DNA from 3 places in the Hyphomicrobium sp. GJ21 genome. Region 2 is predicted to be linked to each of the others. Evidence: predicted binding sites of a transcription regulator. Region 2 holds the regulator's gene; each other region holds the start of a gene.
The links. Region 2 encodes LexA, which represses DNA repair genes until DNA is damaged. Its sites were predicted from a motif close to TGTTCNNNNTGTGTTCNG; they were not measured.
Positions count from the first base shown of each region.

Region 1 (5,520 bases), on a different contig from region 2:
AATTCCATTGCCTCGCGCGGGGGCAAACCCGTTTCCTCCGCGGTCATCGTCATTTTGTATCCGTTTTCTGAAAAACCATCGATTTCGATTAGGTCGCCCGTCTGGAGGCGTCAAGTTGAGCGAAGATCTTGCCGCCAGCGGCGCGCCGCCGCGTGCATCCGGCGAACAATACCTTTATCCTGACCCCGATGACCAAACTGGCTTCCCGAGAGGAAATGCTTGCGCTGCTCGATTGGTTTCAAGCCATGGGGGCCGATGCCGCTGTGGATGAAACGAGTTGCGACTGGCTGGCACGCGGTCCGACGCCCCCCGGCGCGGCGTTCGCCTGGCCTCGGCCGGACGATGCGCCAGCGCGAGTGCCGCCCGAGAGCGCGTCGTCGCGACGTCCCGTGCCACAAAATCCGCCGGCGGACGTAACCCGCCCGAGGGCTGCGACACCGCTCGGCGCCAGCGAAGCCGAGACTGGTGCCCGGCGAATCGCGCGCGAGGCGCCATCGCTCGAAGCGCTCGAAGCCGCGCTCAAGAGCTTCGACGGCTGCGGCCTCAAGGCGACCGCGACGAAACTCTGCTTCTATCGCGGCGCTCCGGCCGCCGACCTCATGATCGTCGGCGAAGCGCCGGGCCGCGATGAGGATCTGGAAGGAAAGCCGTTCGTCGGCCGCGCGGGCCGGCTGTTGGACAAGATGCTCGCCGCCATCGGGCTCAGTGAATCCGACGTGCACATCACCAACATCGTCTACTGGCGGCCGCCGGGCAATCGCACGCCGACGCCACAGGAAGCCCTCGCCTGCCGCCCGTTTCTCGAGCGCCAGATAGAGCTAGTCGCTCCGAAAATCGTCGTGGCCGTCGGCGGGTCCGCCGCAAAGGAGCTTTTCGGAGTTGCCGAAGGCATCATGCGGCTGCGGGGAAAGTGGCGGGAGTTGACGGTCGGCGACCGCAAGATCCAGGCGCTCGCGACGCTGCATCCCGCCTACTTGTTGCGGACTCCGGCCGCAAAAAACCTGGCATGGCTGGATCTGTTGCAGATCCGATCCAAGCTTTGAGCATCCGAAGCATATTCTGTTAATTTGATGCTTCTTTCACCGTGCTTCCGGTTCTTCGCAGTGAAGCGACCCGCATCTCAAAATTCGATAAAATTTTAGACATTCACTTAAGCCGAGGGAAAACTGCACGCGCCTTATGGTGCATACGGACCAATTCACGTATTTCAGTAGGGCGGCCTCCGAGTGGCCGGTGCCGCAATGTACAATCCTCACTCGATCCTGCTCTATCTGCGCCCGACGCGCTTGATCTACGTCCGCGCGACAGGATCCTATGGCGACGTCATTCCTAAAGCCTGGGAGCGTCTGTTCCGGCTGCTCGACGACCGCGGACTCTACGAGTCGATCGGGCGGGGTTACGGCATGGCGCACGATAATCCGCTCGACGTCGGTTCCAAGAATTGCCGATACGACGCCTGCGTTGAAATCCGATCCAGCATCGAAGAGAGGTCGCTGCCCGAGTTCGGGATCACGACGCTTCCCGCCGGTCCCTACGCCTGCCACCGTCTCTCGGGAAGCTACGACCAGATGCGGTCCGCCGTCGAAAATGTTTACGCGCGGTTCCAGCCGTTGCCGGGACTTTGTTTTGATCAACATCGCCCGGTCGTTTCGATCTATATGGACAATCCGAACAATTATGCAGACCAGGATTTGCGCTCCGATATCTGCGTGCCGGTAAGCACCGTCGAAGAGATCATCCCATCACGCATGGCCGCGAACTTTTAGGCCGACGCGGCGCTTTCGCCGCTGGACGAAGATCAGCCATACGGCCAAAGTTCGTGCCTCTGTTCGTCCGTGACGCGAGGACTCTCCAATGGCCGGCATCGACCCAAATCGTACTTTCATTCCGGTCAGGATTGCCGTTCTGACGATGTCGGACACGCGCTCGGCAAGCGAAGACAAATCAGGCGACCTGCTGGCGAAGCTCATCACCGAAGCGGGCCACGTCGTCGCCGATCGCAAACTGGTCCGAGACGACGCGAACGCTATCACAGCCGCCGTCAAAGGTTGGATCGACGACTCGCAGATCGATTGCGTCATCACCACAGGCGGTACCGGCTTTACAGGCCGCGACGTGACGCCGGAAGCCGTGAAGCCGCTGTTCGAAAAGGACATCGAAGGCTTTTCGATCCTGTTTCACATGCTGTCGTATCAGAAAGTCGGTACGTCGACCGTTCAGTCCCGCGCTTGTGCGGGCGTCGCACACGGAACGTATATCTTCTGCCTGCCGGGATCGCCCGGCGCGTGCCGTGACGCGTGGGACGGCATCTTGAAGTTTCAGTTCGACGCGCGGCACCAGCCCTGCAATTTCGTCGAGATCATGCCGAGGCTCGAAGAACACCGGAACGCGGGTTAAGACGCCGCGCCCGCGCGATAGAGCCGCGCGATCACGTTGATCGGAAGCCCCAAGCCAAAGAGCGCGTGACAGATCTGGTTGCGCAGCGAGCGCAACAGATAGCCGTCGCGCCGGTAGAGTTCGGACGACGCGATGGCTTGCGCGTCGAGCATCGCCAAGCGCCGACGGCCGAGGCGGCGCGCCAGATCGACGTCTTCGAGCACCGGCAAGTCCTGATAACCGCCGACGGCGTCAAACAACTGACGCGAAATGAGCAAGCCCTGATCGCCGTACGGCATCGGCGAGAGTTTGCATCGCATTTGGAACAGACGCTCCAACAGGCGCGGCTTGAATCCGGTGTCATCAATGCGAAAAGCGAATGCGGCGGCAGCGGGCGAGCGCTCGCCGAGATCGACGCTGCGCATGAAGGCGGTGGCGCTGCGCTCCCAACATTCCGCGAGAACCGTGTCGGCGCTCAAAAACAATAGCCACGGAAAGCGTGCCCGGGCCGCGCCTTGCGCGAACTGCCGACCGCGTCCTGGCGCGTTCGAGATGAAATCGGCGCCTGCGAGATCTGCGATTTTCGCGGTTTGATCCGTTGAGCCGCCGTCGACGACGATTACCTGGCGGACGATACCGTCGATCGCCGCCGGCACGAGGGCGGTTAGCGCGGCCCCGAGCGTGTGCTCCGAATTATGCGCAGCGACGATAACCGTGATCATGCGTGTTTACTGGCACGCGATCACCCGAGCGACAAGCGCAGTCCTCGCCGCATGCCGCCCAGCGCGAAGATTCCGGAAGAGTTTTGTTCTTTATTTGTTCTCGCTTCTTTGCTACAAGAGGGCATCGCAAATGAAAGGCTGCCGTGGCTTCCTCTCGCGAACCCGAACATCCCAACGATCGCCACGTTCACGTCGTCGATGTGGAGCGCCGGCGCGGCCGGGGTGCGCGCTCGAACGCCAGCGGGCGTTTCGAGAAAGACGTGCACGAGGTCTTTGACGACGGCTGGGAAAGCTTGGCCGAACTCGGCGCGTTCAAGACCGAGGTGTTCGAGGACACCGCGAAATCAATCATCGCGCGCAACGACAGTCCCGACATTTCGTTTGAAGCGTCGATCAATCCGTATCGCGGCTGCGAGCATGGCTGCATTTATTGCTATGCGCGGCCGAGCCATTGCTATCTCGGGCACTCGGCCGGGCTCGATTTTGAAACGAAGCTCTACGCGAAATCGGAAGCCGCCACGCTTTTGGAGCGCGAGTTCGCCAAGCCCGGCTACCGGCCGTCAACGATCGCGCTTGGCGGGAACACTGATCCTTATCAGCCGATCGAGCGGCAGCGAAGGATCACGCGGTCGATCCTCGAAGTCATGGCGCGGACGAACCACCCGGTCGGCATCATCACCAAGTCGGCGCTCGTCGCGCGCGACATCGATATTTTGCAGCCGATGGCGGCGAAGGGCCTTGCGAAAGTCGCCGTCTCGATCACCACGCTCGACCGGCATGTTGCACGGGCGATGGAGCCACGGGCCGCAACCCCGTCCCGGCGCCTCGAAACCGTGCGACAGCTCTCGCAAGCTGGAATTCCAGTCACCGCGATGGTTGCGCCGATCATTCCGGGACTTACCGATCACGAGATCGAGCCCATCCTGGAGGCTGCACGCGAGGCGGGCGCACGGGATGCCGGTTACGTGCTTCTGCGGCTGCCGCTGGAGATCAAGACGCTGTTTCGCGAGTGGCTCGCGGAGGAATTTCCGGGGCGCGCGAGCCGGGTGATCTCGCTTCTACAATCCATGCATGGCGGGCGGGATTACACGCCCGAGTTTGGGATGCGCCAGCGCGGCAAAGGCCCCTATGCGACGCAGATCGCATTGCGCTTCAGGCTCGCGAAGCAGCGGCTCGGGCTCGGCGGCGAACGCGGCGCGATGCGAACAGATCTGTTCGAGGCACCAGGCGACAGGGGAAAACAACTGAAGCTGCTTTGACGGGTGCTTGCGCGATGATCACTCTCGCGCATGAAGATTGCTGATTCGCGCATCAAGCCGACGTTCGAACTCGAAGCCGCCGAGCATCAGCTCGGATCGCGTCCGATCGCGGGCGTCGACGAGGCCGGACGCGGACCTTGGGCCGGGCCGGTCGTGGCGGCGGCAGTCATCCTCGATCCCGACAAGATCCCGGCGAACATCGACGACAGCAAAACGCTCGATGAAGATTCGCGCGCGTTCCTTTACCGGCGTATCATGAAGGTCGCGATCGTCGGCGTCGGCATTGCGGACGTCGAACGCATCGATCGCGAGAACATTCTCGGCGCGACGCTGTGGGCAATGGCTGAGGCCGTCAGCCAGCTCGGCGAAACGCCCAAGCTCGTCCTCGTCGACGGCGACAAGACTCCGCGCATCCCGATGTCGGTCCGCGCCATCGTCAAGGGTGATTCAAAATGTCTCTCCATCGCGGCGGCATCGATCGTCGCCAAGGTTACGCGCGACCGTTTGATGATGGATTTCGCGCGCGCCTATCCGGGCTACGGCTTCGAACGGCATAAAGGTTACGGAACGCCGGAACACCAAGCAGCCATTGCAAAACTTGGCGTCTCGGCGCTGCACCGCCGCTCGTTCCGGCCGGTGCAATTGGCGTTGGGCCTCGTCGACGAAAAGGCTTCGCGACGGCGTGCGCAGCTCGGATTCGGGTTGCAGGTGGAATCGAAAATATAAATTTCTTCGCACCTTGATGCGTATTCCCAGACGCCGCCGATCATGTACAAAGATCGTCGGCACGCCTGTGGATATCTCGCGGCGACGCCTCAGTGATCGTAGCGTTACGGGTAGTGTGTATGGTGTCGCGTCGCGTCAAGGGCCGCTCCGAGAGCGGACGGATTCTCGTTGGTGATTGCATCAACGAACTGAAGAAGATCGCCACGGCAAGTGTCGATCTCGTTTTTGCCGACCCGCCTTACAATCTGCAACTCGCGGGCGACCTGCTCCGGCCCAACAACACGAAAGTCGACGGCGTCGACGACGCCTGGGACAAGTTCCAGGACTTCGCCGAGTATGACTCGTTCTGCCGCGCGTGGCTGAAGGAATGCCGGCGCGTGCTGAAGCCCGACGGCGCGATCTGGGTCATCGGCTCCTATCACAACATCTTCCGCCTC
Region 1 is NZ_CDHO01000003.1:1,187,039-1,192,558, reverse strand. Features, by position in the region: gene HYPGJ_RS13985 (electron transfer flavoprotein-ubiquinone oxidoreductase) at 1-53, opposite strand, end outside; gene HYPGJ_RS13980 (uracil-DNA glycosylase) at 189-1,043, shown strand; gene HYPGJ_RS13975 (GyrI-like domain-containing protein) at 1,227-1,766, shown strand; gene moaB (molybdenum cofactor biosynthesis protein B) at 1,855-2,397, shown strand; gene HYPGJ_RS13965 (glycosyltransferase) at 2,394-3,098, opposite strand; gene HYPGJ_RS13960 (PA0069 family radical SAM protein) at 3,242-4,357, shown strand; gene HYPGJ_RS13955 (ribonuclease HII) at 4,388-5,083, shown strand; gene HYPGJ_RS13950 (DNA methyltransferase) at 5,203-5,520, shown strand, end outside.
Region 1: the regulator LexA is predicted to act here: its motif matches at 3,183-3,200, upstream of HYPGJ_RS13960 (PA0069 family radical SAM protein).

Region 2 (5,520 bases):
GCCGCCGATGTGAAGATATCCGGTAGGGGAGGGCGCAAATCGAACGACGGGCGCACTGGAAGTCGCGGTCTCAGTCATCGGACCTTTTCGCTTATCGGCCTTGAGGGAATGAAGCTCCGCTCGTAGCATGGCGACCACGACAAGTTAAGGGGGCGGGGAACCTCCCACCATTCGCATTCGGTCCGGAAATGTCCGTCAACGCGGGCGACCTCGATGCTGCGCTGATTGCCGCGCCCTCGCATGGGACGCGAAGCCTTGCGCTCGCGCTCGAGAGCGAACGCGAGCAATTCTTTCTCTGGTCACCGGTTTGCTTCGGAGTCGGCATCGCGGCCTACTTCGCGCTGCCCGTCGAACCGCAACTCATCGTCGCCTTTGTGCCGTTGGCTCTGGCGATTATTTTGCGGCTGGCGTCGACACGTGGTTCGTTGCCATCGGCCATCCTAACGGGACTACTTCTCGCAGGACTTGGGTTCGCCGTCGCCAAGCTGCGCGTCGAAACGGTTCGCGCGCCGGTGCTGACGAAGGCGCTGCGCAATGCCGAGATCACCGGCACAGTGACGCTCGTCGAGGTCAAATATCCGCGCGGCCAGCGGTTGACCATCGCGTCGCCATCGATTGCGGGCCTCGCGCCGGAAGCGACGCCCGCGGTCGTCCGTGTTCGGACGATGTCCTCGCAGTCGAAGGCCAAGCCGGGTGACCGCGTACGCTTGAAAGCGAACCTGTCGCCGCCCGCGAAGCCTGCGCTGCCGGGAGGTTTCGACTACGCGCGCACGGCTTGGTTCGATCAGGTCGGAGCTGTCGGCTATGCCTTCGCGCCGCCCGCGATCGAGGCGCATGCCGATGGCGGCACACTCACGGCCCAGTACCGGCGTGGCATCGAAACCCTCCGCCAACTGATCGCCACGCGCATTCGCGCGGTGCTTCCTGGCGAAACAGGTGAGATCGCTCTGGCGCTGATCACCGGCGAGCGCGGTGGCATCAGCGCCGAGACCAACAACGCCTTCAAGAACTCAGGACTGTTTCACATCCTGTCGATCTCGGGCCTGCACATGGTGATCATGGCAGGCGCGCTCTTCTATTCCGTTCGACTGCTTCTCGCCGCGGTTCCGTTTTTTGCTTTGCGGTTGCCGATCAAAAAGATTGCTGCGGCGATCGGCATTCTCGGCGCGCTGGGTTATCTCGCGATTTCGGGCGGCGCGTTCGCGACGGTCCGCTCGGCGTTGATGATCGTCATCATCTTCGGCGCGGTGCTGATCGATCGTCCGGCGCTGGCGCTCAGAAACGTCGCACTCGCCGCATTCTTGATTCTCGCCGTCTTTCCGGAAAGTCTCCTCGACGCGGGCTTCCAGATGTCGTTCGCGGCCGTGACGGCGCTCGTCGCGGCGCATGAACTTCTGACGCGTTTTCTCGGAACGAACTCACGGCCGCATCCGGTCGCGCGCGTCGTCAAATTCTTTGGCGAGATCATCGCATCCACGCTGATCGCCAGCGTCGCCGTCGCGCCGTTCGCCGCCTACAACTTTCATCAAAGTCAGCAGTATGCGGTGCTGGCGAACATGATCGCCATTCCGATCTGCAACATCATCGTGATGCCGGCCGCGCTCGGCGCCATGATTCTGATGCCGTTCGGGCTGGAATGGATTGCGCTGAAGCCGATGGCCTGGGGCATCGACGGCATGGCGTGGTGCGCGAACACGGTGGGAGCGCTTCCGGGCGCAGTGGGCCACCTGCCGGAGATTCCAACCATCGCATTTGCCTTGATGCTCATCGGCGGGCTGTGGCTGACGCTCTGGCGGACGCGCATCCGTCTCGTCGGCGCGAGTCTTGCGCTGCTTGGGCTTGTTGCGACGCCCTGGATGCCGCGGCCGGACGTGCTCGTTGCGCAAAAAGGAACGCTGGTTGCTGTCCGCGACGCGTCGGGCAAGCTTTCGTCGCTGCCCGCGCACGGGGCGAAGTACGATCTCGAACGCTGGCTCGAATACGACGGAGACGGACGATCGGCGCGCGACGCTCAGGCAGGCGGCGCGTTCAGTTGCGACGCGGTCGGATGTATCGCGCACGTCAAAGGCGCGACCGTCGCCGTTGCGCGGCACCCGGCAGCTGTCGCCGACGATTGCCTCAACGCCGATATCCTGATTCTGGATGACCCGAAGCCGGCCGACTGCGCAGTTCCGGGAACCGTGATCGACGTGTTCGATCGCTGGCGCAACGGCGCCTACGCGCTTTACCTCGCGCGCGACGAGGCGAGCCCCGAGCCGCGCGTTCGATTGGAGACGGTCGCAGCGCATCGCGGCGAGCGGCCGTGGAGCGTTCTCCCGCAGCGGAGGTCATCGAATGCTGCGGGTGCCGGCGATCCGCCAGCGACGTTACCGAAGCCACGTATCCTAGACGCGGCAGAAATCGTCGCGGCCAAGCGAGGCGACCCTTCGATGTTCAGCGCTGACAACGCGCCGCCGGAAACCAGAGCGTTGCATGACGACGACCCCGGCGAATTCGCCGGCATGGACGACGGCCAGGAGCCTCAGTAGCGGCGCAGCAATCCCACGAGCCGTCCCTGAATGTCGACCTGATCGGGACCGAAGATGCGCGTCTTGAATTCCGGATTGGCGGCCTCGAGCGCGATCGTCGAGCCCTTCTTGCGAAGCCGCTTCAGCGTCGCTTCTTCGCCTTCGACGAGAGCCACGATGATGTCGCCGTTCTCGGCCGTATTGCAGCGACGCACGATGACCGTATCGCCGTCGTGAATGCCGGCCTCGATCATCGAATCGCCTTTGACTTCAAGCGCAAAGTGCTCGCCGTTGGTCAGGATGTCGGGCGAAACGGCGATGTCGTGCGTATGGTTCTGAATGGCGCTGATCGGCGTGCCGGCTGCGATGCGGCCCATGACCGGAACCGAAACGGTGCGTGCGTCGATGACGTGCGACGGCGGCGGCGCCACATTCGGCTTTGGGCCGCTTCCTGCAATGACGCTCGGCTGGAACCCTCGTGGCGCGGCTGGCGTCGTAGAGGCCACGGCGGCGATCTGGTTTTCCGGAAGCTTGATCACCTCGATGGCGCGGGCGCGATGCGGCAGGCGGCGAATGAAGCCGCGCTCAACAAGCGCCGTGATCAGCCGGTGAATGCCGGATTTGGAACGGAGATCGAGAGCGTCCTTCATTTCGTCGAAGGACGGCGGCACGCCGCGCTCCTGCATGCGTTCGTGAATGAACATCAGCAGGTCTTTCTGTTTTTCCGTCAGCATAGCGTAGGTCTCGAGCCCCCTTTGGCTGTCGTTCGGCTGAAGGCACATGCGGCGCGAACGCTGCCGATCGGAGTGACTTCAATGCCGGATGCCAAGTACAAATCGTGTATGTACGCTACACGTTCTCGTCTCGTTCCGCAAGTGTTAAGCTGCTCGCGCGAACGCGCCGTCGGATCATCGTGCGTTATTTGCTGATTTCTTTCACGCCGAGCGGAGTGAGGCCGTGGCCGCCTTCGGGGCTTTCGACGATCCAGCCTTCCTGCCGGGCGAATGCGAGTATCGCGGGCAGATTCTGAGCCGGAAGCACCGTGTCGGACGTCTCGCCGATGCCGTACAGGGCTTTGAGATACTGCCGCGCATGCTTCTCGATATCGTCCATGATCGCGCGGGTCCCAAAGCTCGTTTTGCGCTTAACGCCCGAAACTGGCGATGGTTCTTGCGGTCACCGTCAGTACGCGATGCATCGCTTCAACCACATGACGCCGGCATGTTTCGCCCTAAGGCACGACCAATAGGAACCGGCTTTCAGCTCGATCACGGCGACGGCATCATCGAGGTCGATCATCTTCTGTAGCTCGTCGCGGATTTGCGGCGCTGACTTCGGCGACGTCAGCACCCACAACGACTCCAGCAGCCGCGCCGCGCCCATGCCCTCCAGTTTCGCCCGAATGTGGGGGCTGTGACGTGAATCGCGGACTTCAAAGCTGATCGCGTAGTGAGCCATCAGATCTCCAACATCGATAAAATACGGCCTTCGCACCGCGGCCGGATCGAAACCAACGTTTCGACGCAGAGCAAAGGCCCTCAATTCATCGGTTGGATTTTGCGCGCCGGTCAAGGCGCGAGAGCTTTCCATGTCGCCCGGAGCGTTCAGCGGTGTGGAAAATCGACGGATTGAGCCTTTCCGGCAGTTCTCAGCGCCGTGGCACCACACATTTTCGCCGTTCAAGCGGGATAGTCATCGGCTCATGCGAGGCGTTTTTTCACAAATCGTGATCGGGGTCATCGTGACCGTCATCGGCACGGTGATCGCCAATGCCGTCGTCGGCAACGGGCGCCATCACTTCATGCCCGGAAGCCATTTTTCCGGCAGCCGCCGGTGAGAGGCGGTCGAGCCGCGATGCTCGAATTCCAGCGTCCGTCCGCACCATTCGGAAAAAAGGCAGCCATCGCGGCCGCCTTTTTTCGTTTTGTGGGATCGGAAAAAATGAATAGTCGGGGAAATTAGCTTTCGACTTGCCAGATGCCGGTCGGAAGGCGGCAGGCGACGATCTCGGTGCGCTTCGTGACGTCGAGGCTGCTGAGCACCACGACAGCGTAGCGGCACACGGATCCGTTGACGGCCTTGAACGAGGAGACCGGCTGGACGATGCCGGACAGGCGGCCGTGATTGCGGTGCCAGATGTAGCTCGAGCCGTCTGCGATTTCGGTCAATGCCAGTTGAACGCTTTCGAGCGCCGCGATCTCATCGCTTTCGTTTAGGCTGGGGCGTTCGATGGCGGCGGGCTTCAGATCGCTGTCGGTGCCTTTGAGGCAGAGACAGTCGGCGGCAGCGGTCGCTTCACGGGCGTGCGCGATCTCGGGAACGAAAAACAGCGTGGTGACGAGCGCGAAGGCCGTCAGGCCGACTGCGGCAAAGGGGAAAAGAGACGCGTTATCCGACATGACGCTACTTTCTACGCGACGAAAACATTCGAACGGCCATACAAGGCGATAAGGCAATTTTGCCCTCGTATGGTTAAAGGGTGCTGAAGAGCTGGGTCGCGAAGACTCAAGGCAAGACGTCCAGCGCCGAAAAGCAAACATTGAGCATGCAACATGAGTGAAGCGACGAACGTCCCCGCAGGCAGCAGCACACCGGATTTCAGCGCGGCGGAAGACCCGTTCGCGCTGTTTCATGCCTGGATGGCCGAGGCCGAGAAATCCGAGATCAACGATCCGAATGCGATGTCGGTCGCGACCGTCGATCAGTCGGGGTTGCCGAACGTGCGAACGCTTCTGCTGAAGGGCGTGGACGACGCGTCGAGCGCTGAGCGCGGCTTCGTCTTCTATACGAACTTCGAGAGCGCGAAGGGGCAGGAATTGCTCGCCACTCCAAAGGCGGCGCTGCTGTTTCACTGGAAGTCGCTCGAGCGCCAGGTCCGCATCCGCGGTGCGGTTTCGCTTGCGTCGCATGAAGAGGCCGACGCCTATTATGCGACGCGTCCGGAGTTGAGCCGCATTGGAGCCTGGGCGTCGCAGCAATCGCGGCCACTGTCGTCGCGCGACGTGTTCGAGGC
Region 2 is NZ_CDHO01000002.1:421,226-426,745, forward strand. Features, by position in the region: gene gltX (glutamate--tRNA ligase) at 1-78, opposite strand, end outside; gene HYPGJ_RS04975 (ComEC/Rec2 family competence protein) at 189-2,528, shown strand; gene lexA (transcriptional repressor LexA) at 2,522-3,241, opposite strand; gene HYPGJ_RS04985 (hypothetical protein) at 3,426-3,620, opposite strand; gene HYPGJ_RS04990 (hypothetical protein) at 3,690-3,965, opposite strand; gene HYPGJ_RS19525 (hypothetical protein) at 4,210-4,344, shown strand; gene HYPGJ_RS05000 (hypothetical protein) at 4,466-4,906, opposite strand; gene pdxH (pyridoxamine 5'-phosphate oxidase) at 5,060-5,520, shown strand, end outside.

Region 3 (5,520 bases), 380 kb from region 2:
ACGACCTGCGCAGGACGTTCTGGCTTGCGAAGCGCTGGGCCGCACCGGCGACGCTGGCGAGCGCACGCGCATCGAAGAAGGACTCGCCGAAGTCCTCGCCGGGCGCGGCAACGTGCAGCCGATCGAGATCACGGCGGGCGATCAGAAGCAGTTCACCTGCCGCGTGTTCATGTCGCCGCTTGCCGCCGTGTCTGGCGGCGCCGCAGCTGCGCTCTACGTCATCGACGCGACCGAGCAGAAGCAGCTCGAGGACCGGGTTTCGCAGGCGCAGAAGATGGAAGCCGTCGGCAATCTGGCGGGCGGCATCGCGCACGACTTCAACAACGTGCTGACGGCCATCATCGGCTTTTCGGATTTGCTGCTGCAAACGCACCGTCCGAGCGATCCGTCGTACAAGGACATCAAGAACATCCAGTCGGCTGCGAACCGCGCTGCCAATCTCGTCGCCGGACTGCTCGGCTTCTCGCGCAAGCAGATGCAGCAGGTCTCTGTGTTCGATCTGAACGAGCTGACGTCCGATATGCGCGCCATGCTCAAGACGCAGGTGCGCGAGAAGATCGATCTGCAGTTCCAGGCGGGCCGCGATCTCTGGTACGTCCGCGCCGACAGCAACCAGCTGTATCAGGTCATTCTGAACCTCGCGCGCAACGCTCGCGACGCCATGCCCGACGGCGGCAAGCTGACGATCCGCACGCAGAACGTCACCGAGCGCGAAAGCCAGCGCATGAGTCCCGCTGCGGGCTTCACGCCGGGCGAATACGTGCTGCTCGAAATCTCCGACACCGGGACCGGCATGAGCCCGGAAGTGATGGCGAAGATCTTCGAGCCGTTCTTCACGACCAAGGGCATCGGCAAGGGCACGGGTCTCGGCCTCGCCTCGGTCTATGGCATCATCAAGCAGTCGGGCGGCTACATTTTCCCCGAAAGCGAACTCGGCAAGGGCACGACCTTCAAGATCTTCCTGCCGCGCTATGTCGTCGAGGACAACGAAGAGCCTGCAGCCGTGCGTCCGCAGCCCGTCGCCGCCGGCAAGAAGGAACTCCAGGCAACCGATCTCACCGGCACTGGCCGCGTGCTGCTCGTCGAGGACGAGGTCGAGGTTCGCCAGTTCGCGGTGCGCGCGCTGAAGCGTCAGGGCTATCAGGTTCTGGAAGCGACCGACGGCGTCGAAGCGCTCGAGATCATGGCGGCGAATGAAGGTGAGATCGACATCGTCGTCTCGGACGTCGTGATGCCGGAGATGGATGGCCCCGCGCTGTTCAAGGAACTGCGGAAGCGCAATCCGTCGATCAAGGTGATCTTCGTCTCGGGCTATCCGAACGAAGCCTTCCGCGAGAGCATGGGCTCCGACAATTTCGCCTTCCTGCCGAAGCCGTTCTCTCTTCCCCAACTCGCCGCGAAAGTGAAGGAAGAGCTGGCGAAGTAGAAATCCTCTCGCTTCGTCATCCTCGGCCGAGCGCGGCGAAGCCGAGCCGAAGGCCGGGGATCCAGCACAAGACTTGTCGCAGACGCAATATTGAGCCTTGGGCAATTCTTCTGTTGGATTCCCAAACGGCCTTCGCATGCTCAGCCGTTCGAGAATGACGAAAGAACTTCAGAGCCAGCCAGAATTTCGAGCGTCGTCTGAAGATCTCTATCCAAACGCCACTTCTCCCCTCCCGTCAGGGGAGGGGCCGAGCGCGAGGTGAAGACCCATGCGGATCGTCTGCAGCAGAAATGAATGCGGGCGGCACCTGATGATCAGTGCACCGCCCGCATATCGGAACGAACTCGACGCAGATGTTTGCCGTCCGAGCTTGATCGAACCTTAGATCTCGCCCTTGAGACCCTTCTCGAAATATTTGTGAATGACCTTGTCCTGGTTCTCCAGCAGCCAGTCGATCGTCGGCTGATAGGTCATCGCCTTGTGAATGGCGAGCGCCGTCGCCTTGCGATGAATATCGAACAGGATCTTGTGGTCGAGCTTCTCGATCGTCGCAACTGACGGGTTGAGCCACACCGACACGATGATGCCGAGATCATCGACCTTGTCGCGGGGCAGGTCGCCAGCACGCACGGCGTCGAGCACGCCCATCGACGTCGCATACTGAACGGTGCCCATGAGGATGTTCGTGTAGCGCTCGTTCTCGACCGTCACCTTGCTGACGCACAGCGTCGGCGGACGCACCATGACGTCGGTGTTGAGCAGCGACAGCACCTTGCTGTGCCCTTTGGTCTGGTCGCCGAGAAGCGTCGCGAAGGCCGTGCCGAACGGGCCGTCCATTTCGCCGATCGCAACTTCGGGTTCCGCCGCAGTGCCTGGCGGGCCGCCCGCGACCAGGGCTTCGCCGACCCGGATGCCGAAACGGCCGCTTGATGCGCTCATGTCTGATACCTCGTCTTGGTTCCTGAAATCATTCCGGCTCATCATGCCGAATAGCGGACCGATAGCCCACTTGACCCCTGTCCACTCTATAAGTTCCGCTTATTTGAGCGACGCGAGAACAAAACGTGATTGACGCGAGTGGAACAAATAGGGTACATATATCCTTAATTGAAGGCGCTGGGCGCTTGCCATATTGAGGGACGACGACGATGGAACGGCCGGATTGGACTGTGCTCGAAGGGGGCAAGATGGACAAGAAGCAGGCGCTCGAACACGCGCTTCAACAGATCGACAAGAACTTCGGTAAAGGGTCGATCATGCGCTTGGGCGCCAACGACAAGGTCGATATCGAAGCGATACCGACCGGCTCGCTCGGGCTTGATATCGCCCTCGGCATCGGCGGCCTGCCCAAGGGCCGCATTATCGAGATTTATGGTCCCGAAAGCTCGGGCAAGACCACGCTTGCGCTGCACGTGGTGGCGGAAGCCCAGAAGCGCGGCGGCATCTGCGCCTTTGTCGACGCCGAGCACGCGATCGATCCGGGCTATGCCAAGAAGCTCGGCGTCAAGATCGAAGACCTTCTGATTTCGCAGCCCGATACCGGCGAGCAGGCGCTTGAGATCGCCGATACGCTCGTCAGATCCGGCGCCGTCGATGTGCTGGTCGTCGACTCGGTCGCCGCTCTGACGCCGAAGGCCGAACTCGAAGGCGAGATGGGCGACAGCTTGCCGGGCCTGCAGGCGCGCTTGATGAGTCAGGCGCTGCGCAAGCTGACCGGCTCGATCTCCAAATCGAAGTGCATGGTCGTCTTCATCAACCAGATCCGCATGAAGATCGGCATCATGTTCGGCAACCCGGAAACGACGACGGGCGGCAACGCGCTGAAGTTCTATGCCTCCGTCCGCCTCGATATCCGCCGCATCGGCCAGATCAAGGAGCGCGAGGAAACGGTCGGCAACCAGACCCGCGTCAAGGTTGTCAAGAACAAGGTCGCGCCGCCCTTCAAGCAGGTCGAGTTCGACATCATGTATGGCGAGGGCGTCTCGAAAGTCGGCGAGCTGATCGACTTGGGCGTCAAGGCTGGCATCGTCGAGAAGTCAGGCGCTTGGATGTCCTATAACGGCGACCGCATCGGCCAGGGCCGCGAGAACGCCAAGACGTATCTCAAGGAAAACCCGAAGATCGCCGCCGAGATCGAAAACGCCATACGCGCCAACGCTGGTCTGATCGTCGAGAAGATGCTGGTCAACCCGGACGCGGGCGAGGATGACGGCGAGGAGCCGGACGAGGACGGCGTCCTGCCCGACGAAGACACCAAGAAAGTCGCCAAGGCCAAGCGCTGACGAATCGAACGTCGGAGAACATCATCATCCTCGAACGGCAAAACCGTGAGCCGTTCGGGGACCCTGCATAAAACTGCCGGAGGCTCATTATAGCGCCTTCGACGAGATTTACTCTGGATCCAGGTTTTCGCCTGCGCTCAGCCGAGAATGACGGAAGGGAGTGCGCCCACTATACAACCGTCATCCCGGCGCAGGCCGGGATCTGCCCAAGCCGATGCCTTGCGGTTTGTCGGATGCTCGGACGGATGCCCGCCTTCGCGGGCATGACGGAGACAGGGCCTGCAATATTCGTGGCGGACGGAGTTGCCATCCCGTGCCGTGAGACCGGCCTTTCCGTCTCACCTTCCGTTTCTGGACACTCTCCAGGGCCGCCGCTACAACGGCGGCCTTGAACCGTTCCAGGGACGCTTCGGTCCGGGCGGTTATGTCCGCGAATAAGGCTTGAAGGCACACATGGCTGGCGTCAGCGCAATCCGCTCTTCGTTTCTCGACTACTTCGCCAAGAACGGTCACGAGGTCGTGCCGTCGTCGCCGCTCGTGCCGCGCAACGACCCGACGCTGATGTTCACCAATGCCGGCATGGTGCAGTTCAAGAACGTCTTCACCGGGCAGGAGACGCGCGCCATCCCGCGCGCCGCCTCATCGCAAAAGTGCGTCCGCGCCGGTGGCAAGCACAACGACCTCGACAACGTCGGCTACACCGCGCGCCATCACACGTTCTTCGAGATGCTCGGCAACTTTTCGTTCGGCGATTACTTCAAGGACCGCGCCATCGAGCTGGCCTGGAATCTGCTGACCAAGGATTTCGGCCTCGACGCGAAGCGCCTGCTCGTCACGATCTATCACACCGACGACGACGCTTATAAAATCTGGAAGAAGGTCACGGGCTTCTCCGACGACCGCATCATCCGCATCGCCTCGAGCGACAACTTCTGGCAGATGGGCGACACCGGCCCCTGCGGTCCGTGTTCGGAAATCTTCTTCGACCACGGCGATAAAATTCCTGGCGGCCCGCCGGGCTCGCCGGACTCGGAAGGCGACCGCTTCATCGAGATCTGGAATCTCGTGTTCATGCAATTCGAGCAGCGCGCGCCCGGCGATCGCATCGATCTCCCGCGCCCCTCGATCGACACCGGCATGGGTCTCGAGCGTATCGCGGCCGTGCTCCAGGGCAAGCACGACAATTACGAAATCGACCTCTTTGAAAACCTCATCCAGGCGATCCGGCAAGAAGCCGCCAAGACTGGTGCGAAGGAAACCGGCGGCGACGCAAGCCCCGAGTTCCTGAACGTCGCGCGCCGCGTCATCGCCGATCACCTGCGCTCGACGAGCTTCCTGATCGCCGACGGCGTGCTGCCCTCGAACGAAGGCCGCGGCTACGTGCTCCGCCGCATCATGCGCCGCGCCATGCGTTACGCGCACCAGATGGGCTGCCACGATCCGCTGATGCATCTGCTCGTGCCGTCGCTGGTGCGCGAGATGGGCGACGCCTATCCCGAACTCGTGCGCGCGCAGCCGCTCATCACCGAAACGCTGAAGCTCGAAGAAACGAAATTCAAACGCACGCTCGACAACGGCCTGAAGCTCCTGGGCGAAAGCTCCGCGAGCATGAAGAAGGGCTCCGTCTTCCCCGGCGACGTCGCGTTCAAGCTCTATGACACCTACGGCTTCCCGCTCGATCTGACCGAAGACGCGCTGAAGCCGCGCGGAATTTCCGTCGACACCAACGCCTTCGACGCCGCGATGAAAAAGCAGAAGGATGCCGCCAAGGCCGCCTGGAAAGGCTCGGGCGAAGCAGCGACCGAAGGCCTG
Region 3 is NZ_CDHO01000002.1:38,385-43,904, forward strand. Features, by position in the region: gene HYPGJ_RS03195 (PAS domain-containing sensor histidine kinase) at 1-1,426, shown strand, start outside; gene fae (formaldehyde-activating enzyme) at 1,808-2,365, opposite strand; gene recA (recombinase RecA) at 2,575-3,708, shown strand; gene alaS (alanine--tRNA ligase) at 4,162-5,520, shown strand, end outside.
Region 3: the regulator LexA is predicted to act here: its motif matches at 2,505-2,522, upstream of recA (recombinase RecA).